3 regions of the Halalkalibacter kiskunsagensis genome follow, and region 3 is predicted to be linked to each of the others. Evidence: riboswitches for the same ligand, from Rfam matches in the RefSeq annotation. Region 3 holds a riboswitch; each other region holds the start of a gene.
The links. A riboswitch is a leader RNA that binds a small molecule or an ion and turns the genes downstream of it on or off. The one in region 3 is predicted to bind thiamine pyrophosphate.

Region 1 (10,658 bases), on a different contig from region 3:
AAAGTGATAGAAACCTGTAGTTAGAACATTAGTACCAATAATTGAATTACCTACGTATTGTCCTGTATCATTATAGAGCCATAATGCAACCTCATCTGCACCTCCAGGTAAATAAACACTTCCATTAAAAACATTATTTCCTAAAGTGACAAGGTCAAAGTGGGTAATTCTTGGGTAGTCTGGTTCCTTTACAAAAAGAATTGTTGGGATTTCATAAGATTCTGTGTTGTTGCTAACTACAATGGTTCCTTCGTAATAACCAGCTTCTAGTTTGCTAGTATCTACTTTAACGTTAAAGTTTACTTGTTGTGAGCGGTTAGCTTGTACTTGTAAATTATCGCTTATTGTCACTTTGATACCTTCTGGATTTCCATCAAAATGAACGTCAAAATCATATCTTTTACGTTCACTAGCAAGGTTGTTAATGGTGAAATGTTGACGCTCAACTTGACGTCCTTTGTCTTTTAAAAATGTTCCAAATGAATGACTTCCAGGAGTAATAAGTGTCTTTGTTTCGATCGCATCAAGAACTCGGATACTACCTGCTCCTTGAGAGTTATGAGCATAGAGGTTCCCATCAGCGTTATATAATTTTTCTGCAGTGTTCATAAGAGCGGCTTTCACAAAATCGACATTCCAACTTGGGTTAGCTTGTAAAATTAGGGCTGCCGCACCAGCGACGTGAGGAGCTGACATACTTGTCCCTTGCAAAGCAGCATAGCTTTTACCTGGAAAAGTACTTACAATGTTTACACCAGGTGCGGATACATCTGGCTTGATCATCCAAGTATCTAATACTGGCCCACGTGATGAGAAGTCTGCCATCGTTTCGCCAACTTCTTTATCAAATTCAATTTCAAATGATACTGTGTTGTTGTCAGATTCTAATTCTGCTACTAGTTTTTGACCGTCTTCTAGAGTCGTCATGATGGTTGGAACAGCCAGACCAGATACAGTTGGTTGAACACCTTCAACGTTGTTGTAAATAATAGCTCCAATAGCGCCAGCATTTTTTGCATTGGTTGCTTTATCAATAAAAGGGTATTCTCCCCGACTAATTAAAGCTACCTTTCCTTCTAGATCTTTTCCTTCGAAGTCAGTTGCAGCACCTAATCCAACATGAACAAACTCATATTCACCTTCATTTAAACTAAGTAGTGCTTCTTCTGAAGGGTGTCCCATGACTTCTGCACTTGGATATGCTACTTCTTCAGATGTAAATATGTCTGCATTGAAAACATTGTATGGTAGTTGTGTTGCTCCAACAGAAATGGCATCTCTAGACGTACCGGGTGAACCCACTGTCCAATTATTAGGGCCGCTATTCCCATTGGAAGTAATAGCAACAACACCTTCAGCCATTGCCCAGTCAAGAGCAATACTTGTTGCCCAGTCAGCATTATTTAACGTGTTTCCTAAAGAGAGGTTCATAATGTCTGCCCCGTCTTTAACAGCAAGTTCGATAGCTGCGACAACATCTTCGGTTGTTCCCCCATTAGGACCAAGAACCCGATATCCTAAAAGTGAGGCATCTGGAGCTACGCCTTTGATTGTCCCGTTTGCAGCAACTGTTCCTGCAACATGTGTTCCATGATATTGGCCTGCCCCTTCTTGGGGATCAGCGTTATTGTCTACAAAATCGTATCCTTTATAATCACCAAATGCATGAGCTAAGTCAGGATGAATATAATCGACTCCGGTATCAATAATAGCGACTGTTACACCTTCACCTGTAAAACCTTCATCCCAAGCTTCAACAGAACCAATAAAAGGAGCGCTAGCCATCATATCAGGACTGAAAGATTCAGGATCAATAGGTGTTGCTTCGCTAACGGATGCAACATGATATGTAACATTTGGATAAACGGCTTTCACCCCAGCTACCGATAATAAATTAGGTATCTCATTTTCTGCGATTTCAACAGAGAATCCTGAGAATACGTAGTCGTATTCTCGATTTACTTTACTCGAAGAAGATAGCTGTTGTAAGTCAGAAATGACTTGTTTTCGTTCTCGTTGTAGTTTTTGTTTCGTTTGGCTTTTTCTGCGATGTTTTGCCTCGAGTAATGATGGTTCTTCGATCTCAACAATAACAGTTATTTCTTTAGAGGAACTCAAATCGATATCAGTGAAAATAGAAGCGAGTTCGGGTGCGGTTTGATTAGCTGCAACTGTTCCACCAAAATGAGCAAAACCCGCAATCGTAATTAAGAAAATAAGTGAATACATAACGAGCTTATGAAATTTTTGATGCATATTTCTGAAACAACTCCTTTTTTTTGATTTGTGGGTAACTGATCGTATCTTAAATTACCTCCAGTTGATCACATTCCCTCATGATATTTGAGAAAATTCGATAATTTGAAAGTAATAACCTTTTTATTGAATAAAAATGAGATAATATTACCAAGTGCGAAATTATAGAGTCGCGAAATATGTATAATTAGGTCCATAGACATTTAAAAGTATTATTAAAATGAAATGTAGCGGATTTATTACTGAAAAATGAAAGAAGTTATGAGGTATAACATAGACATTAGCAAAAATGAATAGGCGGATGAACCTAGGTGGAAAGTAAGTACTGGCCGATTCTATCATTCGTTTCTCGAATGGTTGATTTATAAAAGTAAGAAAAAATGCATATTGTTTAAATGATTTTAAGGTAAGTGAATGATAAGTTAGCTATCTGTAACTTGTTGATGTTGTTACCATTGTATGGTACAACTAATAGTAGTAAGTTTTAAATTTAATAGCAATCACTACTAGGGGTGCTTTTTAGCTGAGAGAGATAGTTATCTTAACCCTTATAACCTGATCTAGTTCGAACTAGCGGAGGGAAGAAGTGTATGAAAGTTTATTTGTTAATAAGGATACTTTTATGTTCTCAACCACTTCGAGCGAAATTGAAGTGGTTTTTTTGCGTCTTTATGAGATACATTGAGTGTTCGTATTATGAGAAAGTGGTTTCAAAAGGAGGATAGGACGTGTCAAAAAGTTTAGATGCCATATTAAAGGAAATTGATGAACGAAAAGGTGAGATGATTGACTTACTAAAAACATTCATTTCTTTTCAAACACCTGCACCGCCAGCAAGGAATACGAAAGAAGCCCAACAATATGTTGCTAGCTTATTAAGAGAGTTAGAGTTTGAGATTGATATGTGGGATATATACCCGAATGATCCTAACGTAGTCGGGCTTTTGAAAGGAACGGCTTCTAATTCACATAACAGCTTGATAATTAATGGACATATGGATGTTGCTGAAGTAAGTGATGATGAAGAGTGGGAGTTGGATCCCTTTACTCCGATCGTCCGTGATGGAGTTGTCATTGGACGTGGTGCAGCTGATATGAAAGGTGGATTAGCTGGGGCATTATTTGCAATTAAACTCATTCGTGAAGCGGGTATTCAATTACGTGGTGATCTTTTATTTCAATCTGTCATTGGAGAAGAAGTAGGCGAAGCTGGTACACTACAATGCTGCAAACGTGGATATAGCGCTGATTTTGCCATAGTTGTTGATACAAGTGATTTACATATTCAAGGACAAGGTGGCGTCATCACTGGTTGGATCACAGTGAAAAGCAATCAAACTTACCATGATGCTACAAGAAGAAGCATGATTCATGCTGGTGGCAATTTAGTAGCCGCAAGTGCGATCGAAAAAATGACGAAAGTAATGGAAGGACTTGGAGAGTTAGAGCGCCACTGGGCCATAACAAAAAGCTATCCAGGGTGCCCACCAGGTTCAAATACGATCAATCCAGCAGTGATCGAGGGGGGAAGGCATGCTGCGTTTATTGCAGATGAGTGTAGGTTGTGGATTACAGTGCATTTCTATCCAAATGAAACATATGAGCAAGTAGCTAATGAGATAGAAGAGCACATTCTCAATGTAGCTAAAGGTGATATTTGGTTGCGTGAGAATCCTCCTACGTTTACTTGGGGTGGAACATCGATGATCGAAGAGCGTGGAGAGATTTTTCCGTCATTAGAAGTAGACCCCAACCATCTAGGAGTCCAGTTATTAGCTAGTTCTCATCAACGAATAACGGCACAAGAGGCAATCTCTGATGTTTCGCCAACTGTAACAGACGGTGGATGGTTAGGAGATGCAGGGATCCCAACAGTTATATATGGTCCGGGCGATTTGCTAAACGCCCATTCTGTTAATGAGCAGGTATCGATTGAGCAACTTGTTGCTTATACAAAAGTACTTACTACATTTATTTATAACTGGACAAATCAATCTAAAAAAGAGGTGCGGACACGTGAAATTTAGTGAACGTTTGTATGAGAAATTGCAACCAATTTGGAGAAAGAATCATGCTCACCCTTTTGTTCAAGGGATCGGAGACGGGACACTTGATCGTGAGAAGTTCCGTTTCTTCATGATTCAAGATTATTTGTACCTAATTGATTATGCAAAGCTTTTTGCTTTAGGTGCAATGAAAGCAGAAGACGTTGAAACGATGGGAAAGTTTGCAAAATTATTAGATTCAACTTTAAATGAAGAAATGTCTCTTCATTTAAAGTATGCAAAGAAGTTTGAAATTGAAGAATTAGAGTTTAAACAAGCCAAACCAGCTCCAACAACTCTTGCCTACACACATTACATGTTACACGTTGGTCAAAACGGGACATTAGCAGATCTTGTGGCTGCTGTTCTTCCTTGTATGTGGAGTTATTGGGAAATTGGAAAAGAATTAAATGAAAGACCAGGAGCAAACGAGCATGAATTTTACGGTGAATGGATTCAAATGTACTCTTCAGAAGAGTTTGGGGAATTAGCTCATTGGTGCATTGACCTGCTTGATACGCTAACAGAAGGAAAACCTGAGTTAGAACTTGAGAAGCTAGAAGAAATCTTTTTAAATACGACGCGTTTTGAGTATATGTTCTGGGACATGTCATACAAACAGGAAATGTGGCCAACTGATGAGTAAACCATCTTTACAGTTAAAAGGGGTCAGTTTTCACTATAAAGAAAGCAAAAGTCAACAATCATTCCTCATTCTAGATTCATTCGATTTTGATGTACATAAAGGTGAATTCATTAGCATAATAGGGCCAAGTGGATCGGGGAAAAGTACGATTTTCAGACTGATAACAGGACTTGAAGAGCCTTTAAATGGAGAGATACTTATAAATGGAAAAAGATATCCGAATCGCTTTGGGAAAGTCGGATATATGCCGCAACAAGACTTACTCATGCCTTGGAGAACGATTTTGGACAACGCGACACTTCCTCTTGAATTAAAAGGGGTAAAAAAACAAGAAGCTCATAAAAAAGTATCCGACCTACTAGGTGAGTTTGGATTAAAAGATGTTGAAAAAAAGTATCCAGGCGATTTATCTGGTGGCATGAGGCAGCGTGTATCGTTTCTGAGAACGGTATTAAGTGGTTCAAATGTATTGTTGTTGGATGAACCGTTTAGTGCCCTTGATGCCATTACACGATTGTCGATGCAGGAATGGTTGTTAGTGCAATGGGAAAAGTGGAAAACGACTATTTTATTTATCACTCATGATGTCGATGAAGCCTTATTTTTATCCGACCGTGTATTTGTTTTTACAGAAGCGCCTGTTCAAAAGCTCGTGGAGGTTCATGTCCCTTTAACACGACCACGAGAGATTCGAGATATCCACTCGCCAGACGTGATAGCGGTGAAAGAACAATTAATCGACCAACTGCGTAAACAGGTGGCAACATGAGGCATGTAAAAGATTATGTAACACCAGCGGTACTTATTGTTGCTTTAATTCTGATTTGGGAAATCGTTGCTAGAGTGATTGGTATGACATTTATTTTGCCATCGCCTACAGAAGTGATGGTGAAGTTATATGATAGTCGAAACACGTTATTTCTTGTGCATTTGCCAGCAACGTTAGCGATTATTTTAATTGGATTAGCGTTCTCCATCTTTCTTGGGGTTGGATTAGCGATTTGGATGAGTGTAAGTAAAGCTGCTGAAAAAACATTTTACCCAATTGTTATTTCATCACAAACAATTCCGATTATTGCTCTTGCTCCAATCTTTGTCTTATGGTTTGGCTATTCGATCTGGAGCAAAGTCGTTGTGACACTCTTAATCACCTTTTTTCCAATCACAGTGAACACGTTCGATGGCCTTCGTTCAAGTAGCAAAGATTTAAAAGAACTGATGCTGACAATGGGGGCGAGTAAGAAGGATATATTCTTTAAATTGAGTGTCCCTTCAGCACTCCCACATTTTTATTCAGGTTTAAAAGTGGCTGTCACTTTAAGCGTCATAGGAGCCGCGATTGGAGAATGGTTAGGTGCCAAAGCAGGTCTTGGTTACTTTAGTAGACGGATGATGACGCAATTTGATGGGGCGGGTGTATTTGCACCTATAGTCTTGTTGTCTGCTATAGGAATTGTGTTATTTTTGATTGTTGTATTACTCGAGAAAATTTCGTTAAAGTGGAGGAGAACAGAATGAAAAAGTGGATAACAGCTAGTATTAGTTCATTAGTGGTAATAGGTCTTGCAGCTTGTGGTGGAGCTAGTGAAGAGCAAGTAGAATCAGAAGGTGTTTCGCCTGAGCCTGCGATCGAAGAAGAAGCTAAGGTAGCAGAAATTGATATCATGTTAGATTGGTACCCTAATGCTGTACATAGTTATTTATATGTAGCACAAGAAAATGGCTACTTTGAAGAGGAAGGAGTGAAGGTTAACATTCAATTTCCAGCGAACCCAACGGATCCAATTAACTTAGCTGCAGCTGGACAAATCACTCTTGGAATTTCGTATCAACCAGATGTCGTAACTGCACGTGCGAACCAAGATGTTCCAATAAAATCAGTTGGAGCCATTGTTCGTTCGCCGCTGAACCATGTTATCTTTTTAGAAGAGAGCGAAATCCAAAGTCCGAAAGATTTGGAAGGCAAAACAGTTGGTTATCCTGGCATCCCAGTTAACGAAGCACTAATTAAAACAATTGTTGAAAATGATGGTGGAGATGCAGATGAAGTCCAAATGATGGACGTAGGTTTTGAGCTAGGCTCTTCAATTATCAGTGAGCGAGTAGACGCAGTATCTGGAGCCTATATTAATCATGAAGTTCCAGTTTTAAATTATGAAGGTCACAAAACACGTTACTTCAATCCAGTTGATTACGGAGTTCCAAGTTTTTATGAACTTGTTGTCGTAACGAGTGATCAAACATGGGAAGCACAAGAAGAAGAGATTAGAGCCTTTTGGCGCGCAGCGACAAAAGGATATGAGTACATGAAGGAAAACCCTGAAGAAGCTTTAAACATTTTGTTAACGAACCAAGATGAAGCAAACTTCCCACTTATTGAAGAGGTGGAGCAAGAAAGTTTAGAAATCCTTCTTCCAAAAATGGAGTCGGATACAGGGTTTGGAAGCCAAGAAGGAGACTCTTGGCAAGATACAATTGATTGGATGTTGGAATTTGAATTAATTGAAGAAGCACCATCTATATCCGATGTTTTTGTAAACATTGTAGAATAAATTGCATATTATGAAGCTACTGACTGATTTATTAGTTAGTAGCTTTTCGTTTTGTCTACTTTAGTAATTTTGTCCAATTAGTGACGGGATTTATTTTTTTTCTGATATAAAACCTAACGAGATGTTTGTAGAGACAACTTTAGACGATGTAAAATTTATACAACAAGCAAAGTAGAAAAAATGCTTGACAGTCTCGCTATAGTGGGACAATTAAAAATGAAGGAGTGATTTCTTTGATAGAACAATATTTAGAGGAACGTTTCGGAATTGTACAGGAAGATATATTGGTTTCTCCTTTCACGAACAAAACCGCCACTGTCAAAGAGATCCTGCACACTGTCGAACAAAAAGGTCATGCGCAGATGGTTCTCAAAAAATTACAATTAATCCAGTCGTTAGGTCGAAAAGGGGTTATTATGTATCTGGCTGGCCTATCAAAATAATTAGATAAAGAGAAAAGATAGAGGGTACTATTTATGCAGTAAGCAGCAGAAAAGTGCAAAGACTTTGTAAAAGCTACACCTATTTAACGTTTTAGAGTACTTAAAAAATGTTAAAAGGTGTAGCTTTGTTATTTTAGGTAATGTATGAGGAAAGCAGACTCTAGTAAAATTGCAGTCTTTGATAAAAAACGGAATCGAATCCTGTTAATCTTGATTGTTTTTCTTCGCCTTAAATATATCTTTTAAGGGGATTTTTTCTAGTGTTTTGTTTTCTTCCTTCTTGTCTTTTTTATTTTCTTTGTGAGCATACCATGAAATAATTTTCAATTTAAGCACCACCAATCATTAATTTAATTACTAGTTAATATACTCTTTGTCCATATATATGAGACATGGAATAAATTATGATTATCAGGAGTTCATATTGATGGTGTTTTTCCTTATAGTATCCATTATTCTTATCATTTGATATATTGGTGATAACAATAGTTGCAATGATGAAATGATAAGAGAGGTTACCATGAATATAGATCACTTGAAGATTTTTGTTACAGTTGTCGAACTCAGGCATTTCTCAAAAGCAGCCAAACTTTTGAATTTGTCGCAACCAAATGTTAGCTTGCATATTCGAAATGTAGAAAATGAATTAGAAACTACTTTATTTATTCGTTCACCAAAACAAGTAAAAGTAACAGCTGCTGGAGAAAAGTTTTATATTAAAGCGAAAGAAATTCTTTCTCTTTATGAAGAAGCAAAGCAGGAAATAGCTGACCAAAAACATATTGTGCAAGGAACAATTAAAATTGGTGCTAGTTTCACAATTGGAGAATATATCCTTCCTAGAGTGCTTGCAGAATATGCAAATGAACACCCTGGAGTTAATGTAGAAGTAATTGTCGGTAATACAGAAGAGGTTATTAGTAAAACACGTTCAAATGAATTAGATATTAGCTTAATAGAAGGAGAAGTTATTGATCATGAAATAGAAGCTGTGCCGTTTATGAACGATGAAATCATTATCATTGCGCCAACTAATCACCCTTTATCACAACTGAGAATGGTGAAACCAGAATTATTACAGGATCAAGTATGGATTTTAAGAGAAAGTGGTTCAGGCACTCGTGCTTATAGCAATCAACTTATCCAAAACTTAAACTTGCATGTGAGACGATCTTTTGTATTTAGTAGTAGTCAAGGCATTAAAGAAGCAGTTTCAGCAGGACTCGGCATTGCGATGATTTCAAGATTAACAGTGCGAAAAGAATTGGAATTGGGAGAACTAAAGGAAATCAATGTAGCTAATAGGAGATTCACAAGAAAACTTTCGATCATTAAAGGGAGGCATGATTTCGTTTCTCGAGCACATGATTTATTTATCGAAAAAATTATGAATCATGAAAAAACAATTGAATGAAATGTATAATAGTATGTCAAAAAGAGAGCAAAATCTTATACATTCGTTTTGCACTCTTTTTGTAAATATTAAGTATCCTCAATTCAACTGTATATCCATCAAATATCGTGAAACGAATCTGGAAAAAGGGTTCTAACGAGGAGTCGAACGTGTTATGATAACGTAAATGAATGATTATTCACTCATAAATTGATGCTGGGGGAATGAGGATATGAAAGGAAAAGTGGTAATTGTAACAGGTGGAAGCAATGGGATGGGAAAAGCAATGGCAAAACAATTTGCACAATTAGGTGCATATGTAACAATAAGTGGTAGGGATCAAGACAAATTAGAGCGTGCTAAGCAGGAGATCGAATTATTTAAAGGTCAGATTCTACCTGTTGTGATGGATGTCAGAGATCCAGAAAAGGTTCAAGTGATGGTTGATCAAACCAAAGAGGCTTTTGGTACGATTGATTTTCTTGTTAATAATGCAGCTGGGAATTTTTTAGTTCGCGCAGAAGAGCTTTCTGTTAACGGGTGGAATGCAGTCATTGATATTGTTTTGAATGGTACATGGCATTGTACACAGGCAGTAGCAAAAGAATGGATTAAAGAAAAAAAAGCTGGGTGCATAACCAATATCGTTGCAACTTATGCATGGACGGCAGGACCGGGTGTCGTTCATTCAGCTAGCGCAAAGGCAGGCGTTCTTGCAATGACGAGGACATTAGCTGTTGAATGGGGAAGTCAGTATGGTATTCGAGTGAATGCCATTGCTCCGGGACCAATTGAGAATACTGGTGGAGCCGAGAAGCTTATCATGAACGATGAAATATACAAAAAAATGATTGCCGGAATACCTGCAAAACGATTTGGAAAAGTAGAGGAAGTGGCAGGCGTTGCAGCATTTCTCTTTTCAAAAGAAGCGCAGTATATAAATGGTGAGTGTATCACACTAGATGGTGGTCAATGGTTAAATGGATCGGCACTTATGTTTTAATACTAATATGAAAGCGCTTTTAATCGAAGGCATGCTTAAAAGATAACAGAGCTATACACATTGCTTAAAGATTTTTCAATGAACCCCAACCTTTTATTTAAAGAAGAAGCAATGCTCTGCACTCTGCGCGCCTGCTTTGAAAAAAGCGTTCAAAGCAGGCTAAAAAGATAGCAAATGCTTCGCTCATTGCTTAAAGATCTTTCAACTAGGGAACCCCACCCTTTTTGAAAGATTTTATAACGGGTGATAATCGTTAGCGTGTTCTGTTTGGATTGCTAACTGTTGGATTTTTTCATTTATATAGGTTCGATCAAGTTCGA
Region 2 (10,658 bases), on a different contig from region 3:
AGACATGCGGCCCACCATAAAAAAGGTCCAGCAAACAAGCCGAACCTTTCATCACCTTATTTTATTTATACCGTAGTGCAAAACGATAAAAATAAATTAATTCATCCCGTTCCATTTCCCTTGGTTTTTGGATGATTTTAGCTTTTTAGCTTTTTCTTTGTGCTGCCTGTTAGCTGCTGCACTTCCAAGTTCTTTAGAGAACTCTGAATCAGTTTTACTTGAATCAAATCCTTGTTTGTTCTTTTGGTCTGCGTTCGTTTTGCCATTTCGTTTCGCCATAGTATCACCCCTTCTCTCTTTATTTTGAGAATTAAAAAGAGAATTATACGTGATTGCTTTTTTCCTTAATATTGTTTAAAAACCAGTCCTTAGGGGAAAATAATTTACCTTTCTACTGCTGTTGTATTCGATCGTTTTCGGGACAGTCGTAACCACGCTGCCCCTTTTTGCATCATGTTTTCTTAGAATAAACTATGAAAAAGTGATGTGAGATGTTGTGACCAAAGTTCTTTTGCGTCTTAAAAATTATGTTTATGTAAACTAAAAAAACAACCCTTTTGGATTATGCTTTATTTGCCTGGCAACGTCCTGGCTCACCCTTTCTCTTCTACGGGGAAAGGATGTCTTGACGCTATTAACTGGAGATTTTTCAAAAGGTCATTAATACTAGTAACTTTAAAACACATCAAAAAATACAGTTGGATGGGTCATACAACTAGTTATGAATAACTGCAACTACCTCTCCTACTCGAAGCCATTGAAAAAGTCCATCGAGAAGCGGCAATGGCTCCGCACGTTGCGCGCCCGCGGATTGAGAAACCCACTCATAGCGTGCTTTAAAACAAGGCAACGGCTTTTTCAGTAGCTCACCTACACTGGCCACTTCTCTAACGTATAGGACATCTCCCAAAACATATACTCATACCTGCTGCTTGTTATAAAAATAGACTCCATTCGTTGCTTCTCTTCTGCTGAAGCTTTTTTTGCGCAATCATCCAAACGGTTAATCTGTTCCTTTACTAACGTTGCAAACCATTCGTCACCATACGTATCAATCCACTTTTGATAGACGGGATGCTCTGGAGTAGAGCCTTTATACTTCTCTCCGATTTCCCAGTACAACCAATAGCAAGGAAGAATAGCCGCAATCACTTCCCCTAGAGAGCCTTTATAGGCAACAGAAAACAAATGATTCGTATAAGCAACTGCAGTCGGAGCAGGTTCCTCAGCCATATGGCCTTCGCTATTCTTTTCTAGTCCTAAGTCTTTTGCAAATCCTTCATGTAGCATATGCTCTGCATCAAAAGTCGATTTAGCATGAAACGCCATTTGCGACGTTGTATGAAAGTCTAATGCTTTTGCAGCCCCAATCGCTTGTACTTGAGCAAACCTGGAAAGGTAAAAGGAATCTTGCTGTACATAATATGTAAAACACTCAATTGGTAATGACCCATCAGCTACTCCTCTAACAAACGGATGTTCAAAGCTTGCATTCCAAATGGAATCTGCCTTTTTTCGAAGTTGTTCTGAAAATTTCATTTCATTCATCCTCTCTTTAATAATCTATTCCCAAAACTTATAAGTTAAATAGCTTTCATTCGTTCATTTCGTATAATGCGTTCATTAATCGGCCTTTCAACTCTAAAAATTCGGGAGAGACCTTCATTTCTGTTTTCCTTGGCCGAGACAATGTCACCTTCTCTTCTAGAATGACCTCTGTTGGACGAGGGGCTAGCACATAAATACGGTCTGATAAGAATATCGCTTCATCAATACTATGTGTGATAAATAAGACGGTTCGTTGCATTTTCCTCCATATTTGCAACAGCCAACTATGCATTTTCTCACGAGTTAACGCATCCAGAGCGCCAAAAGGTTCATCTAATAACAATAGTTCTTTTTTATGCAAAAAGGTTCGTAGCAACGCAGCTCTTTGTTTCATTCCTCCCGACAAGACGTCCGGATAAGAATGCTCATATCCTTCTAATCCAAACAGCGGAAAAAGAGAAAGCGCCTCTTCCTTAACTTGTTCTGTTTGTTGCTTCGTTATCATTGGACCTAAAAGAACATTTTCTAGCACGGTTTTCCATGGGAATAATAAGTCCTTTTGCATCATGTAACTGCTATAACCACGTTTCCCAATTATATTCTGACCATCTAGTGAAATTTCTCCCTCATGCGGAATATCAAGGCCCGTAATTAAATTAAATAATGTACTTTTGCCACAGCCACTTGGTCCAATTAATGAAACAAACTCTCCTTTTTGAAGATACAGGTTTATTCCTTTAATAACGGGTTCCCCGCCAAACGAATGCTGCAGATTGCGAATGCTTAGTTCCATATACACTCCTAATTTCTCATTAAGGTAAGAATTTATTTGTCATCGCTTCTTCAGTCGATACTTCTATTTCAATTAGTCCAGCCTCAAGCATCCAAGAGGAAAAATTATCCCAAATGTCTTCACTTTGAATGCCCCACTTTTCTGCCCCCCCTTGATAACGCGGGCTTAGCCAATTTTGTGACGCACGAATAAGTTCTTCATCTGTTTCCGGGGTAGCAGCAATTAAAATCTCCGCTGCTTCATCTGGTTGTTCTATCGCAAATTCATATCCTTTTGACATAGCTCTTACAAATTTTTCAACGAGTTCAGGCTTCTCTTTAATTACAGCATCGCTGCTAAAAATAACAGGAGAATAATAGTTAAAGACAGGATCAATATCTTTAAGATAAATCATATTAATGTCTTCACCGCGAATTTCCGCTTCAATTCCTGTCCAACCATAAAAAATCCATTGAAAATCAATGTCTCTCTTCGTATTTGCAAAAAAATCAGCTGATCCAACAATGACATTTTCTACCGAAGAAGGATCAACATGATGCTGATTTAAAACAGTGTTCAAAATCGCCTCTTCCTCAGCACCTCCAAAACCGCCATATGTTTTCCCTTCAAAATCCTCTGGTGATGTAATCTTTTTTTCAACTGGAGAAGCAAAGCCAGAAGTATGCTCCTGAATCACAGCAGCGATCGAAACGACTGGAATATCTTTTGATCTAGCAATGGTCACACCAGTTTGGGATCCGACCCCAAAATCGGCTTGTCCTGCCGCAACAATTGGTACAGCACCTTCCATCGCCGGTTCGATAATCGTTAAATCAATTCCTTCTTCTTCAAAGAACCCTTTTTCTTTGGCGACATAAATACCGGTATGATTCGTGTTTGGTACCCAATCTAACATAAAGGTTGCTTCAACTAATTCTGAAGATTCAACCGGCACCTCTCCCCCAGCTTCTGATTCGATTTCCGACTCCACTTCTTCACTTTGATTCGGCTCTTCTACTTGATTACAACCAACTAAAACGAGCATGATAATCAATAACAAAAAGGTACTTACTTTCTTTAACATCGAATTCTCTCCTTAATTCATTTTTTATATTTGTGAGACTTATGTTTCCACGGCATCATAACTCTACCTAGGATAACAACAACTAAAAATAAGAGGCAGCTTAATAGTGAAATTATCACAATAACAACGAAGACTTTGTCTGTTGCAAACGAGCTTTGAGCTTTTATTAAATAAATTCCTAACCCAGAACTTGCACCAACCCACTCTGAAATAACAGCTGCTAACACACTATAAGTCGCTCCGATTCTCAACCCTGTAAATAGATTAGGAAGCGCGTGTGGGAATCGAACAGAATAAAATACCTGCCAAAATGACCCTCCCATTGACCTAACAAGCCGAATCATATCCCGATCACTTGATTGCAGCCCCTCAACTACACTAACGACAACCGGAAAAAAAGTCACTAAAGCTACGACAAGCACCTTAGGGAGGATTCCGTACCCAAACCAAATAATTAGCAAAGGTGCAATCGCAATAATAGGAATCGTTTGCGAAAATAAGAGAATTGGATAAAAACTTTTACGTAAAAACGGTGAGATATCTAATATAAAAGCCATCACTAACGCAACTGCAATCCCTAATAAAAATCCAAGCACCGCCTCTTTCGTAGTCATCCAAATATGTTCCGGTAATAGGTGCCACGTTTGAAACAACGTATGAACAATCAAACTGGGAGCTGGTAAAATCCAGTTTTCAATCTCCCAAAACCTAACAACCACTTCCCATAACACGAGAAAAATTAAAATAGCGCTGATCGCAGGTGCAGCTGAACGGACAAACTGACGTAAAGAAACCATGTTTACCTCCTTTCGCAAAAAAAAACCTACACACCACAGAGGCGTGTAGACTTACATTTCACATGTAATTCTAATAAACATCCCTCCGCTGGCATTACCCAGATCAGGTTTAAAGGGTCGATATCTTCATCGGGATATCCTCTCAGCCAGCCTCATAGCTCCCCTATTAATTTTCATAATTTTTCCTTTCAAAGCGTAACACACATTCTGAATTACAGCAATATTCCGTTCTTTCCAACTGAACAAGATTACTCGTCGTGTAATGCTTCACAGTTAACTTAAATATTCTTTCATGTGAAGTTTAATTAAGATATTCGTTGGATCTCTTCCAAGCTATTAATATGTTCCCATACTGGGGTAATTTCTGTAATAATTTCATCTTTTAAAATATGTTTTAGTTCGTTTTTCTTTTGTTTAGCTATAGTTAATTGATTAATAGTAGAAAAGAAAATGAATGATTGATTTTTAACTTGCTGACCTTCTCTAATTGTTGGGTCATGCAAGTCAAAAAACAAATCTAATAATTCGTTATAGGATACTTTCCAAGGATCAAACCATATTTCTACTAGATCTACATTGGCCCGTTTTAAATGCCCTATTTGAACATATTCAATACCACGAAAAACTGTAATAAACGCTTTTTGACTGAAAAATTCACTTGCACCAAACACTGCTTTTTCCATTATTATCGCTCCTCCTGAGCGATAAGCCTCTCATCCATTCAAAAAAACCTCTCTTTAATTTAAAGAGAGGTTAGTATGATTAAATACATTGCTCTCATCTTTCAAAGGTTAACACCTTTGCAGGAATTAGCACCGTTCAAGTCAATATTTTGACTTGATGGTTGCCGGGTTTCATAGGGCCTGTCCCTCTACCACTCTGGATAAGAAGTTTATCGCTATTTAATTTTTTATTCTTTAACAACTTTATTGATACTAATCTTATCAACCACTTAGCTAAAATTCAAGTAATATTTTAAAAATAATGATAAAAGTTGCCTTTTTGTTGGCTCTTTCTTGTTCCTAATAGTTATTTATTTTGATTGCTAAGTTATGAACTAGTAAGGTCTAAAATCCACTTTTTCAAGTCGACCATACGGAAAAAATCAGGTGTCGTTTCTGTCCCTGTAACCAGCATCGGAATCAAAGAATCATTTTTATGAAATCCTCCATGACTAGCGCCTCCCGCATGAGAAGGAGTAACTTCCCCTCTTAACTCATACCCTGGTTTTGCTGATATAACTACAAAGTCTCCTTCATGAGAATGAAGAGTGCTATGAAGCCTTTTTAGAGCATCAGGAAAATCACCGAAAGTGACATCGTTTCCCGTTATAGTTAAATCAAGAATAGAATGATCTCCCCTAATCTCCCAAGTTTGATCGAATTCATCCTTTACTTGTCCACCTTCTTTAAATTGAAAGCTTTCTTTTTTGTCACCCGCAGCAACATGAATCCATTGATCTATCTTCCAGGAGATCATATCGAGGCGTTCCTCTGTTTTCAATTTCTCGACAATCTCTGTTAGTGGTACATCGTCTGTATTTAATGAATAGATAAAACATGACCTCAAATTGTTTGCTAACACTACTTGATCTTCTTTTCGCACACCCTTACTCAATTTTGTAACCTTTAATGGCTGTAATAATTTCCTTAGGTCAACAAAGGCTTGTGATTTGTCATCCTTTATGCCCGATTGACCATTATCTCCAATCAAAATCCAAATATAATTATCAAGTGCCTCTTCCCATGTCGGAAAGGAGTCCAACATCGTCTGTAAGTTTTTATCCATTTCCTTAATCCCCTTCGTATCCATAGGTCCACGTTTATGAACGTTCTTATCATGATCAGGGAGATAGACTAGGGAAAAATCAGGAATATCATGATTATTGACTAAATGAGTAAATTCTTGAGCGGAGAATTTATTATTAAAACCATATTTATGCCAAACACTGCTGTATTTCCCATTAGGATCCAGCCTAGATAAGCGACCATAGACATACTTTGTGGCAGTCTGCGTTTCAATATGCTTATCAATAGTAACGAAGAACCGGATAAAACTAGGAATGGTTAATTGGTGCGGAACGTTCCCTCTGTTTACAAGCGGATTGATAGAAGCAGTTTTTTTCCCTTGCTCGTTTAACTCCTCATGAATTGTTTTCACTTTTGTATTTAAATGTTCATTATTTAATCGGTAAAGAGTATCTTTCAAGCATTTACTAAGTCCAAGTTTCATTTGATCAATTAGGTGCGTCCCATAATTAATGATCCTATTTTCTTTTTCGCTATACCATGTAAGCGCAGGGATTCCATGTTGATCTGAATAATGTCCTGTGAGCAATGTGCTTTCCACATTTACTGACATTGTAGGGAAAGGAGCAACAACGCTTGAATAATATGTCCCATGTTCCATAAAGTATGTAAAAGCAGGTAAGGTTTCCTCTTTTAACGCAAGCTGTAACGGTTTATCCATCAATGTATCAAGCATTACCATAATAACTGGTTTATTGGAAGTAGTAATGTAAGTCACCCCTTTCATCCTTATTAAAATTTCACTTAAGAAACCCACTGTTCATTTTTTAGTATGCAAAAATAATAATAAATTATGAAGGAAAATATCAATTCACTACGTGCTAACTTCCCTCTCATTTCCGTGTCCTACATGTTTCTTATTACAAAGGGAATAATATGCTTCGACAGTATAAAGGGGGACTAGTTAATGGACTACAAACTATTTAGAGAGGTCAATCAGTTGGCAGGAAGAAATTCTTTATTAGATATACTAATGATATTTTTTTCAAACAAGGTTCGCTATATATTTATATTTGTTTTAATTCTAATGTTGTTTCAAAATTCACACAGAAAAGTGGCACTATCTGCAATTAAATCTGCAGTATTTACCTTGTTCATCAATAGGTTGATTAGGCTGGTGTATTTTAAACCCCGCCCTTTTGTGAAACACCGTGTAGGCATTCTTATTCCTTCAAAGACAGACTCTTCTTTTCCAAGTAAACATACACTGCTTGTGTTTGCTATAGCTACTTCGATTTTTCTACGGGAACGTATTCTCGGGTCGATCATGTTGGGGCTATCCATGTTAACGGGGTTTTCACGCATTTGGGTAGGACATCATTTTCCATCTGATATAATCGGAAGTGCCTTCATTAGTATCGTCACAAGTATCTTCACTGATAAAGCTTCTAACCGGTTCGCTTCAAAATATAACCCCTTAAAATAATAGGATTTCACTTTATAGTTATGAGGAGCACATATTCCCTGGCTTCTTTTAACTATTTTTCTACGCTATCTAAAAACAGTTATTGGGAAATATCCCTTCCCTGTATAGAAAACATCTTTTTATAGATATGAGAGATTTGTAGCAAAATCCCCTTGCAGCAAATATCACTAACTAACATATGATATCGTAATTTCATAATAAGTGGGTGAATGTATGTATTATTATCGCCAAGATTGGTCTTCTGTTATAGAGCTTTTAGACCAAAGTTTATACGCAGAAAAAATGGTTTGTTCAATGAGTACACAATTATTTCACATTCCAACTACACAAAACCTAAAAGGAAATCCCGAAATGCATGAGCACCTTGTTCCCGCTTCTTACCACCGAGTAACAGCGGTAGGTTCTGCACAACGATTACAAAATGGTGAATATCATGATTCAATTATTAATACGTTGATTTCATGTGTCAACAGTGCGCTTAGAGAAGATCAAGAAGTAATGAGATGGTTACACGTCATGAGAGACAACGCCCCTAATGAATTTAAACCCTTTATTCAAAACGTTATTAGTTGGCAACAACAAACTGAACAAAGTATGTCTTCTGCTCAACAGCTTTTAAGACAAATGGGATTTGATATTCAAAATCAAAACCAATATAGTCAATATGCTTATTAGAAGAAGATACATCTACTATTCAAGGTTAAATAAAAGCAATGGATGTTGCTTGAATTTATGACTTCCAACTAGCAATTATTGTAGGTGAAATTGATGGGATTGTTGCCGTTAGTGGGAACATCTATTTCTATAAATTGGAATATAGTACGATTACCCCTTTGACTTTTTTAAGGTGCCTGGCAACATCCTGTCTCACCCTTTTGTCTTCTAAAGAGATGATCGTTGTCACGGCTCTTAGTCTTAGAAGATTCTCGTGCCTTAAGCAATCTATTTATGCACACAATAACAACTCAGCCCGACAGAACGCTGGGCTGAGTTTCTCACTTTTTTTACACGGCTTTATCTGTTCGCAAACCCGCACCCGTTCCTTTTTTAGCTCTTTGAATCAAGACTGCAATGATAGCTAGACCAATAGCAACTACATCCATATAGACGTTTGAATTGATCAAGGTTAATGATGCAACTAACAACAGACCTCGAACGATCCAGTTTGTGCTAGCACCTGCAAACCATCCTTGAACCAATGCAGCTAAGAAGTAAATTCCAAACGATGCTGTAAGAACCGCTAGAGCGATACTTCCAGTTGAGCCAATCATCATGATTTCAGGGCTATAGATAAACATGAACGGGACGATAAACGCAGCAATCCCTAACTGAAACGCGGTGACACCGGTTTTAAATGGATCGGTGCCTGCAACACCTGCTGCAGCGTAGGCTGCTAGGGCAACTGGCGGCGTAATCGCTGACATTACTGCATAGTAGAAGACAAACATATGAGCAGATAATGGCTCAAGTCCCATTTGAATAAGGCCTGGAGCAACAACGGAAGCGGCAACTGCATATGCTGCTGTTGTTGGCATTCCCATCCCTAAGATAATCGAGATTAACATCGCAAAGAATAAAGCAAGAAGCATGTTGTTATCAGCAATACCTAGTAACATTGAGCTGAAACGCTGACCTACCCCTGTTAATGCAATCACTCCTACGATAATACCAGCACACGCACAAACAGCAAGTAACTGAATCGTATTTTTCATACCGAGTTCAAGCGCTTGTAACACTTTCTTCAAGCCCATTCGAGTACTTGGCTGAACCCAGCTTACTAGTAAACAAGCAAGGATCGCTACTGTACCCGAGCGAATAACAGAGAAGCCCATCAATAGCGCTCCAATTAAGATAATAATCGGAATGAACAAGTAAGCTTGCTTCATAATCCCTTTCAATGGTGGTAATTCACTCCGCTTTAACCCTCTCATATTGTTTTTGATCGCTTGAAAATCAACCATAAAGTAAACAGATAAGAAGTAAAGCAATGCCGGGATCGTAGCAGCAATAATAATCTCCGAATATTTTATTCCTGTAACCTCAGCCATAATAAAGGCACCGGCACCCATAATGGGAATCATAATTTGCCCCCCTGCAGATGCCGTTGCTTCAGTCGCGGCAGCAAATTGACCTTTATAACCAACACGTCTCATCAACGGAATTGTTAGGGAACCCGTTGCCACAGCATTACCCGCAGACGTCCCGTTCATCATACCCATTAACCCACTAGAGATAACAGAAACTTTTGCTGGTCCCCCTCGCATTCCCCCTGCTAGTGAGAAGGCAAAGTCGATAAAGTAACGACCTACACCAGACATTTGTAAGAATGCACCGAAGACAATGAAGAGCAAAATATATTTCGAAGATACGTCTAACGTAACACCAAAAATTCCATTATCCTTAAAAATATATGTGACAAAACGATCGAAGCTGTAGCCTCTATGATTTAAAATACCAGGTAAATAAGGACCGATAAATGCATATAAAGAGAAAACACTAGCGAGTATTGGGAGTGTCCAGCCGCTTGTACGGCGAGTTAACTCCAATACAACGATGAACCCTAGTATCGCAACGATCGTATCATGCGTTTGTGGCACTGTACCAAAACGACTTAATACCGCATTCAGGTTTGTATAAATATAAAATGTCACATAAAGGATCGACGCAATTAGTAGCCAGTCAAAAATCGTAACTTTGTTTGAGTTTGTTTTCCAACCTTTAAATAGAATGAACCCTAATACTGCCCCAAAAGCTAAGTGAATACTTCTAAAAATCATTGGGTCAATTGGGTGAAAATTTAAGATATATAGATGAAATAATGCCCCAAATACGGCAATCGACATAAACGTATATTTCAGCCATCCAGATAATAACCTCATATTCGAACCTTCAACCGCTTCTTCAAGCTCTTTTGCTTTATCATCGCTGACAATTGATTTAACTTCTTCCTTTTTAAGTTTATTGTTGTTTTTGTCTTTGCTCAAAGGAATAACCCCCCCCATTTATATTTCTACCTTTAAAAGAATTCCTCCCATAATGCAGAATCATTTTATTCAAAAAAGCAGCTTGTTCTTTTTGATACCTTTTGGAATATCATTTTGATTAAAGAGGAGACTCAGAGGGGTCTGACCCCTTTGAGCCACTCCTTAATTATTCGTTTTGGTACTCAGCTGGGTAAACAGTTTCTGGTAAATCAATACCGATTTCTTCGTAATACTTAATT
Region 3 (10,658 bases):
GCGGAAGAAGCAAGAAGTAAAAGATGCGTTAGTCGCAGGTGGATTTATTATAGATGAAATTGTTGAAATGGATGACTGGGTAGCTATTATTGCAAAAAAGGCTAGTTAAAAAAGCTGGAAATCGAGGGCACTGAAAAAGTCCATCGAGGAAGTGGCAATGGCTCCGCACGTTGCGCGCCTGCGGATTGAGAAACCCACTCATAGCGGGCTTTAAGGTGTGAGACACTTCTCACACCAATGGCAACGGCTACGCTCATTGCTTAAAGGCCACTTTTTTTCAACTAATCAATGTAATACAGCTAGTGTAGCTATTTTAACACAGGCGTGGACTGTCCCTTTTTCCTAAACAAAACCATAGTGAGGACGATGATGATGCAACGGTACTTTGTTGCGAAAGAGCAAATGACAGAGCAGCAAGTTCAAATTATAGGTGATGACGTCAAGCACATCCTTAGAGTGATGAGAATGGATGTTGGTGATGAAATTATTTGTAGTGATAATGACTCGCGGACAGTTAGATGCTGCATATCAAGTAAGGCAGATAACGAAATTATTGCTGATATTTTAGAAAAGTTACGTCCAGATACAGAGTTACCTGTTCAAGTGACGATTGCACAAGGACTTCCTAAAGGAGACAAGCTTGAGCTTATTGTTCAAAAGGGAACGGAGCTAGGTGCTTCGGGTTTTCTTCCTTATGTTGCTGTACGTTCTATCGTTAAATGGGATCAAAAGAAAGCAAGTAAGAAGCTTGAGCGATTAGGTAAAATTGCAAAAGAAGCAGCTGAACAGTCTTATAGAGAACGGATTCCAGTTATTCATAACATATGCTCTCTTGCTCAACTAAAAAAAGAGCTTTCCTCATATGATACAGTTATTTTGGCGTATGAGGAGACAGCAAAAAGTCGCGAACAAGCGCAATTGGGAAAAGCGTTAACGGCTCTTTCTTCTGGCGGATCGATTTTAATTATTATTGGACCTGAGGGCGGGATAACAGAAGATGAGTTTAAGCAATTGACTGAAGCAGGTGCAATTGCCTGTGGATTTGGTCCGCGGATTTTACGTACGGAAACAGCATCGCTTTATGCGCTCAGTGCGATTTCGTACCATTTCGAATTAATGAGGTGAAGGTAATGCCTACTGTTGCGTTTCATACATTAGGTTGTAAAGTAAATCATTATGAAACAGAAGCGATTTGGCAACTGTTTCAAAAAGAAGGCTATGAAAAAGTAGAGTTTGAAGCAACATCAGATGTTTATGTGATAAATACCTGTACAGTAACCAATACAGGAGATAAAAAGAGTCGGCAAGTGATTCGCCGTGCAATTCGGAAAAATCCTGATGCTGTTATTTGTGTAACGGGTTGTTACGCGCAAACGTCCCCAGCAGAAATTATGGCCATTCCTGGGGTAGACATCGTTGTCGGTACACAAGATCGTGTGAAAATGCTTGAGTATATAGAAGATTTTAAGCGAGAACGTGAACCGATTAATGGAGTCGGTAATATTATGAAGTCACGTGTTTATGAGGAGCTTGATGTGCCGGCTTTCACAGATCGTACACGTGCTTCTTTAAAAATTCAAGAAGGCTGTAATAACTTCTGTACATTTTGTATCATCCCTTGGGCACGTGGTCTAATGCGTTCACGTGACCCGCAAGAAGTGATCAAGCAGGCGACACAACTTGTCGAGGCTGGATACAAAGAAATTGTTTTAACAGGAATTCATACAGGTGGCTATGGAGAAGACTTAAAAGATTACAGTCTTGCTCGCTTACTTGAAGACCTGGAACAAGTAGAAGGGTTGAAACGTATTCGGATTTCTTCGATTGAGGCTAGTCAGCTTACAGATGAAGTGATCAATGTGATTGACCGATCAACAAAAGTTGTACGTCATCTGCACATTCCGCTTCAGTCTGGTTCAAACCCGGTTTTAAAACGGATGCGCCGTAAATATACAATGGAGTTCTTTGGAGAACGTCTAGATCGTTTAAAGGAAGTTCTACCTGGATTAGCTGTTACTTCAGATGTAATTGTTGGATTTCCTGGAGAGACAGAAGAAGAATTTCAAGAGACTTATGATTTTATTTTGAAGCATAAATTTAGTGAACTTCATGTTTTTCCATATTCAAAACGCACGGGAACACCAGCAGCCAGAATGGAAGATCAAGTTGATGAAGAAGTGAAAAGTGAACGAGTTCATCGTTTAATTGAACTTTCGAATCAACTCGCAAAGGAATATGCTTCAAACTTTGAAGGTGAAGTTCTTGAAGTAATTCCAGAAGAACGTGATAAAGATGATAAGGGTAGTAGGTTGTTCATTGGCTATACCGATAATTATTTAAAAGTAAAAGTTCCTGCTACAGAAGAGATGATTGGAAAGCTTGTTAAAGTGAAAATTACCAAAGCTGGTTATCCTTTTAATCAAGGGGAATTTGTTCGCGTTATAGAGGATACCCATGCAAAACAAGTTGTAAATGGATAAGGAAAGAGGCTGTCTCTAAAGGGTCAGCCTCTTTCTCTCTAATGGATATGTTTTTGATTTGTAGTAAGACCAAGCCATAAATGATATGATTGGACAAACAACAAGATAAGACTAACCCACTAGGGGGGCCGAAAAAGGCTGAGATTAAAGCATCATCGCTTTAGACCCTTTGAACCTGAACTATGTCAAAGTAGCGTAGGGAAGTGGACATCATAAAATAAGCTATTGTTATTTTATAGTTAAGAATGATGACTGCTTTCGAAATTCGAAGCGGTTTTTTTTATTGTATTTTAGAATTGGAGTGTTTATAGTGTTACAGAATTATGAGGCAATAAAACAAGAGGTTATTAATTTTATTAAGCAACCTACGTCAAGTGATGAAGAATTTAATGCAATCGCATTAAAGGTGTTTCAATTTCAATATGAACATAATCAACCATTACGAAAGTTTTGCAGGAAGCGTCGTGTGTCACCGAGAACAGTGAAACATTACACTGATATTCCTCCTGTTCCTATTGATGCGTTTAAACTCACGACGTTATCTAGCCATCCGATTGATGAAACAAAAGCGCTATTTATGACAAGTGGAACAACAAATCCAGAAAAACGCGGAAAAAATTATCACCGTGATTTAGAGACGTATGACTTTTCAATGAAAACATTTTTTAAAGAATCTATCATACCAGATGTAGAAACAATGAAAATGTTTGTGCTCTTCCCGACAGAAGGAGTGATGCCTAATTCTTCTCTAGCGCATTACTTACATATAGCTAAAGAAACGTTTGGATCAGAGGATAGTTTCTATGCTTTTAGTAAAGATGAGTTTCAAGTAGAAAGACTGATTGAGGCACTACAAACTGTAGAAGAGAATGAAGAACCAGTATTAGTAATAGGAGCAACCTTTTCTTTTATCCACTTACTAGATGAATGTAGCAGAAGGAGAATCAATTTTACTTTGCCCCCCAAAAGTCGTCTAATGGATACAGGTGGGGCAAAGGGCCGTTCTAGAGAGATGACTCCAACAGAATTTAAGCAAAAAATGAGCAAGTTGTTTTCTTTGCCATTAGAGATGTGTCTCAATATGTACGGAATGACAGAGCTTAGTTCACAAATGTATGACGTAAACTTTCTTCAGAATGAGATTGATCTCCTAAACCCAATCAAAAAATCGCCGCATTGGGTAAGGACATTTGTGATTGATATTGAACAAATGCAAGAGAAGCCACTAGGGGAAAAAGGAATTATCGTTCATTATGACCTTGCTAATCTTAATTCTGTCATGGCAATTTTAACAGAAGATATGGGAATCAAAACAAAAGACGGGTTTTATTTGTTAGGTAGGGCTGAAGGTGCAGAGGCAAAAGGGTGCTCGTTAGCCGTTGAACAGTTTTTATCAGCTGCAAAGAAAACAGGGGGAGATGTTGTATGACGACACGCTTTTCTTGTTTTCATGTGCCGACGTCATGCAAGCAGTTGCTTAAAGAAGCGTCCTATAAGGTATTGACGTTTGAAAATCATAGTGAATCGGTCGAATTACACATGCCTGAATTGACACCAGACCTTTTGGAGAAAATTGCAGAAACACTAAAAAAACAACAATTAGAATACGTGCAAACACTAAAAACGAATGAGATTATTGATATTTTTGATAAGGCTGTTCAAAAGTGGTTACATCCGGATTATGAGTTACGAAAGCTAGCAGAGCAGTTATTACCAATTATTACAGGCTATGATCGTGAAATGATTCGCTTATTTATTAGTCGTTACCTTAGACAATTTCGGAAAGAAAAATTGCAGCGCATGATTGATGAAGACTTTGCTAACCCGCTTATTTTAGATGAATTCCGTCCGCGCAAATCAGGAGGAGTGCACCGAGCATACGGCCCTAGGCTCATTACTCATATTTTCTCAGGCAATGTTCCAGCCTTGCCACTTTGGAGCTTGGCTGCCGGCATGTTACTTAAGTCAGCAACAATCGGAAAAGTGTCATCTTCGGAACCGTTATTTCCAGTGCTGTTCGCCAAAACAATTGCCGAAGTTGACGATAGACTAGGAGATGCAATGGCTATCTTGTGGTGGAAGGGTGGAGATGAGGCGCTTGAATCGATTAGTTTTCAATCCTCGAATGCTGTCATTGCTTATGGTGGAAAAGAGACAATTGAAACAGTAAGACAGAAAATACCACCTCATGCAAGCTTTCATTCACATGGGCATAAAGTGAGCTTTGGTGTGATTACGAAAGAATGTTTAGCTGCAACTAAAGGGTGGCAGACGGCGAAATTGGCCTCTTATGATGTTTCTTGGTTTGATCAGCAAGGTTGTTTATCGCCACATGTGTTTTTCGTTGAGCGGGGTGGCATGTATACTGCACATGATTTTGCTCAAATGCTTGCAAATGAAATGGACAATTTCCAGCACACCCATCCGCGTGCGACGTTAAAAGACGAAGAACATCATGCAATTATGAAGCAGCGGACAGTGTTAGAATTTGAAAGCTTTGAGAATTCTAGCCTTGACTTGATCAAAAGTGAACAGGGGACGGAATGGACGGTTGTCTACCGTGAATTTGGTGAAAAAGAAAGAGAGTTTCCATTTTCCCCTCTTAATCGTTTTGTAACAGTTATTCCAGTTAACAACATGGCAGAAGTAAAACCGTTAATAAAAAAGGTTGAAGGCTTTGTGCAAACGGTTGGGGTCGGTTGTCCTCCTCAGGAATTTTCTTCAATTATTTCTATGCTAGGAGAATGTGGAGTAAATCGAATTTGTGCACTAGGGTCCATGCCTCACCCTGAGCCTGGGTGGCATCATGATGGAAGGTTTCATTTAGCTGATTTAGTGAGATTTTGTGATGTTGAGTCTTCGTTAGAAGAGCAGATTGATTTCTTTGATGTATACAGAGAGTAAAAGGGAGTGATGAAATGACAATTATTACATGTCAAGATGTTGCCTTGCAGTTTAAAGGTGAGCAAACTCCTGTGCTCGATTGCATTAATCTACAAATTCAAAAGGGTGAGTTTGTTAGCATTATTGGAAAAAGTGGTAGTGGAAAAACGACATTGTTACAAATGATGGGCGGGTTGTTGAACCCGACTAAAGGGGAGATTGTCGTATTAGGGCATAAGATCAATGAGCCACTTGATGAAATAACATATGTATTTCAAAAGCCCGTTCTGCTCGAGTGGCGTACAGTTTTAGAAAATGTTCTTATGCCAATTGAGTTAAAAAAAAGACCAAGTAAAGCGGACCGTACGAAGGCAAGAGAAGTACTGGCCTTAGTAGGGTTGGCCGATCATATAACAAAGTTTCCTCATGAGTTATCTGGAGGGATGATGTCTAGAGTTACCTTAGCTAGAGCATTTATGACAGAGCCTGAAATTCTCTTAATGGACGAGCCTTTTTCGGCCTTAGATACGATGACTAAAGAGCAACTTCAACTAGAATTAATGAAATTAACAGAACAATTTTCTTCTACGACGATTTTTATTACACATGATATTACGGAAGCTGCTTATTTATCAGATCGTGTTGTGTTATTAGGTGAACAACCTGCAAAAGTAGTAAAAGAGTTTCAGATGCCTTTTTCAAAACCAAGACTGAAACAACTTAAATTTGACCCTTCTTTCATCAAGTCTGTAAAAGAACTATATGACACTATTGAGGGATTAGGTGGGAGTTCATCATGAAGCGTACGAAGATCTATTCGCTGTTGATATTTATCATTATGCTTTTTACTTGGGAATTTATTGTACACGTTAAGGGAATTTCAAAAATTATTTTACCTGCGCCTACAGATATTGTTGTTACCTTAGTTAAGCATTTTCAAAGCGGTTATTTTTATCCACATATATTTGCAACAGTCTTTGAAGTGTTTGGAGGATTTTTCGTTGGGGCTGTACTTGGAATTGGGTTAGGGTTTCTTGTTGCACAATCAAAAACGATTCAGGAGGTTTTACAGCCCTATATTATTGCCTCACAGGCTATGCCTAAATTAGCGCTCGCACCTTTGCTTGTTTTGTGGTTTGGTTTTGGTTATACACCTAAAATTGTGATTGTTGCACTTGTTTGCTTTTTTCCTTTATTTGAGAATACCGTTACAGGCCTTTCGCATGTAAGTCGAGAAAAATTGGCGCTGTTTCGTTCATTAAAAGCAACAAGATATCAAACGTTATGTAAACTACGACTTCCAACTGCCATGCCATACATTTTTTCAGGCTTGCGCGTTGCGATAGTTTTAAGTATTGTTGGAGCTGTTATTAGTGAATTTATTGGGGCGAATAAGGGATTAGGCGCCCTTATTATTGCGTCTCAAGGGATGTTAGATACAACATTAATGTTTTCTGTTTTTATTTTACTAACCGTTATGGGAATAGTTTTATATCAGTCGATTAACTGGATTGAAGTACTCTTTTTTAAAAAATATAGTTATTCTAAGGGAGAAATGAAATGAGACGATTTATCAGAAAGACGAGTACCGCATTTATCTTTGCAGCGTTTATGTTTAGTGTAGTTGGTTGTGGAACGGAGGAAGAACACCAAGAAGATGAGGAAGTAGTAGAAAAACAACAAGCAGAAAAAATAAAAATGGCCTCGTGGAGTCAACCAATTACAGAACAAAGCAACCTCTATTTAGCTGAGGAAAAAGGTTGGTTTGAAGAAGCAAACATTGATTTTGAATACATTCCTGGAGCTGGTGGTGGAGATGCAGTTCGTAATATTATTGCGGGAAATGCCGATATTGCATTTGCGAATGTTGAGGCTGTTCTTCTAGCTTTAGAGCAAGGTGAGGAATTACGAATAATCTATAACATTTATCCTGAAAACGTGTTTAATCTAATCTCTCTTAAGGAGAGCAATATTTCAAGTGTGGAAGATTTGCGTGGACAAGATGTTGGTGTATATAGCTTGAGTAGTGGAACGTATCAAAATCTTCTCGTACTTTTACACCAAGCAGGCATGACAGAAAATGATATCAATATTATTGAGACAGGAGTACTAAACTTTGGTCCCTTAATGACAAAACAAGTCGCCGCAACAGCAGCAACAGATACAGGTCTGTTTGATGCACAACGAAACGACTTAGGTGAAGTGGATATTATTGAGGTCAAAGATGTGTTGAATACCCCTGCAGATGTGTTTGTTGTAACAGAGAAGACATTTCAAGAAAAAAAGGATATGCTAGTAAGGTTTTTACAAGTATATCGTGATAGTGTTGCCTATACAATGGAACACACTGAGGAAGCGGCAGAGGTTGCTGTTTCTGCAGCCATTGACGGTCAAGAAGTAGAAAGAAATATTGAGATTATTAACATTCGTAATCAAACGTCAACGAATTCAGAAGTGAATGAAAAAGGCTTAGGATGGTTAAATCTTGATATATTACAAGAAGTAGAAGAAACTTATTATGAGTTAGAGTTGCTAAGTGAAAAAGTGAATATCAAGGATTATGCAACGAATGATTTAGTGGAACAATTAAACTAGGGGGACCTTATGGATATTCAATTACACCAAAAGGTAGTTCTCGTTACGGGATCAAGTAGGGGAATTGGAGCAGCCATTGCTAAGGGCTTTGCCAAACAAGGAGCAACCGTTGTAATTAATTATGTAAAGAGCAAGGAACGCGCGGAGCAGCTTGCTGATGAACTCATGGAGCAATATGATGTGGATACATTTACAGTACAAGGAGATGTGACGGTAGCCTCTGATGTAAAAGCGATGGTTGATGCCATTGTTGCAGAATTTGATACGATTGATATTGTCGTTAACAATGCCTTGCACGCATACACGTTTGACCCAGATGGTAGAAAATTTGCTTGGGAGCTTGAATGGGATGATTACCAACGTCAAATTGATGGTTCCTTAAAAGCGACATACAATGTTTGTAAATTCGTAATACCGATTATGAAAGAAAAGAGATCGGGCCGAATTATTAACATGGTTAGTAATTTAGTTTACCGCCCTATCGTACCTTATCATGATTACAATACAGCTAAAGGAGCGGTGCTTTCGTATTCGCAAAACTTAGCCGTTGATGTTGGTGCATTTGGAATTACGGTTAATTGTGTTGCTCCAGGTCTTGTTTATCCAACTGATGCCAGTCGGATGACAAAAGAAGAGGTGAAAGATTTAATAAAAAGCCAAACTCCTCTTCACAGGGTTGCAAAGCCTGAAGATATAGTAGGGAGTGTATTGTTCTTTGCAAGTAATTGGTCATCTTTTATCACGGGTCAATGTGTCGTGGTTGACGGTGGTTTTGTGATGAAATAGGGGATGATTCATTAAATCGAGAAAAAACATGGTTAGAGTGTAGGATCTGTAATCATACTAATCGTGACGTTCTTACTCGTCATTCAATCACTTCTATGCTAGGATATGAGTGATGTACGGATAACTTACATAAGAGAGGATGTTGACAATTGAGTAAGTCAATTGCAAACCTGATTGATCATACGGCGTTAAAGCCTGATACAACCAAAGAGCAAATTCAAACATTATGTGCTGAAGCGAAGGAATATAAATTTGCTTCTGTTTGTGTAAATCCAACATGGATATCACTTGCTGCTGAGCTGTTAAAAGATGCAGAAGACGTGAAAGTTTGTACAGTGATCGGTTTCCCGCTTGGAGCCTCGACCTCTGAGGTGAAGGCTTTTGAAACAGCTAATGCCATTGAAAATGGAGCAACGGAAGTCGATATGGTTATTAATATTGCTGCTTTAAAAGACAAGTTTGACGACCTAGTAGAACGAGATATCCGAGCTGTTGTAGATGCGACAAAAGGAAAGGCTCTCACGAAAGTCATTATCGAATCAAGCCTTCTAACAGATGAGGAAAAGGTTCGAGCGTGTAAGTTAGCTGTAAAAGCAGGAGCGGATTATGTGAAAACGTCAACTGGATTTTCAACAGGCGGAGCTACGGTGGAAGATATTGCTTTAATGCGTAAAACGGTAGGACCTGATATTGGTGTGAAGGCTTCAGGTGGGGTTCGTGATTTAATAGGTGCAGAAGCGATGGTTGATGCTGGTGCCTCGCGAATTGGGGCTAGTGCCGGTGTTTCAATAGTGAATGGTGAACAAGCGAATACTGATTATTAAAAGGACAAAAAGCGGGAGTAGTACTCTCGCTTTTTAACATACCTCTTCTAATATGGAAAAGAAAAGAGATGTTAATTGACATTCCTAAATAAATTAGAGAGTCTAATGATATGTCTTATTAAAGGGTGTGATATTTGCATGGACGGTGTATGGATGCTTGGTCCGATTATTATTAAACAAACTTGGTTGATGACCGTACTTCTTCTGGTAGTAGGATTTTACTTATCTAGCCAATTAGTAAAAGAAGTCGACAATCAAGCAAGGCCATTTAGTGAGCTTTATTGGAATAGTGTCTTTTACTTTTTTATTGTCTTTCAATTATCAACTTTGATCGTTAACCCGATGATTAGTGTGAAAGATCCTCTTGCTGTATTAGCAATGCCGAGTGGAATGAAGGAATGGCTCATTGCCTGGGGTTATTTGTTTGTATATCTCTTTTGGAAAACAAAAAGGGAATGGACAGTTAGAATTAAACTTTTAATACATATACTGGTGAGTTATCTTGTCATTGAAACTGTTTATTTCGCTTTCAATCAATTTATTTCAAATGGGTATCCAGTTAGTATAGTTCAAATGATATTAAACATTGGATTGTTGATCTTATTCTTTAATCAAAAGCAAAAACAAGTCGATGCACATTTGTTACTCTGCCGGTTAGTCTTTTTATACGGTGCTATTATGGGGATCTTATCAATTGTAATTCAAGTAAGAATGCTGGAAATGGCGGTTCCGAGTTGGTATTATTTTATTCTCGTTTTTGTAAGTCTTGTTAGTTTAAATAGAAAAAGAAGAACTGAAGATATAGTTAGAAGGAATGATAAAAAAGGTATTGTTGTTATTGGGATACTTGTTTTGCTTTTAGGTTGGAGTAGCATGAGTTTTGTGATGAATGGTGATGAGGGAAAGGAAACATCTTTATCATCAAGTGTTGCTATCGGAAATATCGCTCCTGATTTCTCTTTACCTACACTCGAGGGTAACGAGATGTCTCTTTCAGACTTTAAAGGAAAACCAATTATGATTAATTTTTGGGCAACCTGGTGTCCACCTTGTCGAGCAGAGCTACCTGATATGCAGAGATTCTATACAA

Region 1: another riboswitch for thiamine pyrophosphate. It lies ahead of SLH51_RS19795 (acetylornithine deacetylase); the one in region 3 lies ahead of SLH51_RS13895 (LuxE/PaaK family acyltransferase).
Region 2: another riboswitch for thiamine pyrophosphate. It lies ahead of SLH51_RS18990 (ABC transporter permease); the one in region 3 lies ahead of SLH51_RS13895 (LuxE/PaaK family acyltransferase).

Annotation. Positions count from the first base shown of each region.
Region 1 is NZ_JAXBLX010000045.1:2,966-13,623, forward strand. Features, by position in the region: gene SLH51_RS19790 (S8 family serine peptidase) at 1-2,256, opposite strand, end outside; TPP riboswitch at 2,755-2,855, shown strand; gene SLH51_RS19795 (acetylornithine deacetylase) at 2,985-4,283, shown strand; gene tenA (thiaminase II) at 4,273-4,947, shown strand; gene SLH51_RS19805 (ABC transporter ATP-binding protein) at 4,940-5,716, shown strand; gene SLH51_RS19810 (ABC transporter permease) at 5,713-6,465, shown strand; gene SLH51_RS19815 (ABC transporter substrate-binding protein) at 6,462-7,499, shown strand; gene SLH51_RS19820 (hypothetical protein) at 7,733-7,942, shown strand; gene SLH51_RS19825 (hypothetical protein) at 8,147-8,269, opposite strand; gene SLH51_RS19830 (LysR family transcriptional regulator) at 8,463-9,356, shown strand; gene fadH (2,4-dienoyl-CoA reductase) at 9,568-10,338, shown strand; gene SLH51_RS19840 (DUF2254 domain-containing protein) at 10,573-10,658, opposite strand, start outside.
Region 2 is NZ_JAXBLX010000040.1:14,044-24,701, forward strand. Features, by position in the region: gene SLH51_RS18965 (hypothetical protein) at 97-279, opposite strand; gene SLH51_RS18970 (hypothetical protein) at 716-883, opposite strand; gene tenA (thiaminase II) at 871-1,539, opposite strand; gene SLH51_RS18980 (ABC transporter ATP-binding protein) at 1,595-2,341, opposite strand; gene SLH51_RS18985 (ABC transporter substrate-binding protein) at 2,361-3,404, opposite strand; gene SLH51_RS18990 (ABC transporter permease) at 3,422-4,201, opposite strand; TPP riboswitch at 4,264-4,376, opposite strand; gene SLH51_RS18995 (peptide-methionine (S)-S-oxide reductase) at 4,507-4,884, opposite strand; SAM riboswitch class I at 4,976-5,091, opposite strand; gene SLH51_RS19000 (alkaline phosphatase family protein) at 5,252-6,736, opposite strand; gene SLH51_RS19005 (undecaprenyl-diphosphatase) at 6,917-7,435, shown strand; gene SLH51_RS19010 (hypothetical protein) at 7,649-8,110, shown strand; gene SLH51_RS19015 (TRAP transporter permease) at 8,440-10,419, opposite strand; gene SLH51_RS19020 (TAXI family TRAP transporter solute-binding subunit) at 10,586-10,658, opposite strand, start outside.
Region 3 is NZ_JAXBLX010000022.1:24,082-34,739, forward strand. Features, by position in the region: gene prmA (50S ribosomal protein L11 methyltransferase) at 1-109, shown strand, start outside; gene SLH51_RS13885 (16S rRNA (uracil(1498)-N(3))-methyltransferase) at 373-1,125, shown strand; gene mtaB (tRNA (N(6)-L-threonylcarbamoyladenosine(37)-C(2))-methylthiotransferase MtaB) at 1,131-2,480, shown strand; TPP riboswitch at 2,592-2,699, shown strand; gene SLH51_RS13895 (LuxE/PaaK family acyltransferase) at 2,791-3,909, shown strand; gene SLH51_RS13900 (acyl-CoA reductase) at 3,906-5,384, shown strand; gene SLH51_RS13905 (ABC transporter ATP-binding protein) at 5,399-6,163, shown strand; gene SLH51_RS13910 (ABC transporter permease) at 6,160-6,927, shown strand; gene SLH51_RS13915 (ABC transporter substrate-binding protein) at 6,924-7,958, shown strand; gene SLH51_RS13920 (3-oxoacyl-ACP reductase) at 7,968-8,744, shown strand; gene deoC (deoxyribose-phosphate aldolase) at 8,894-9,568, shown strand; gene SLH51_RS13930 (TlpA family protein disulfide reductase) at 9,707-10,658, shown strand, end outside.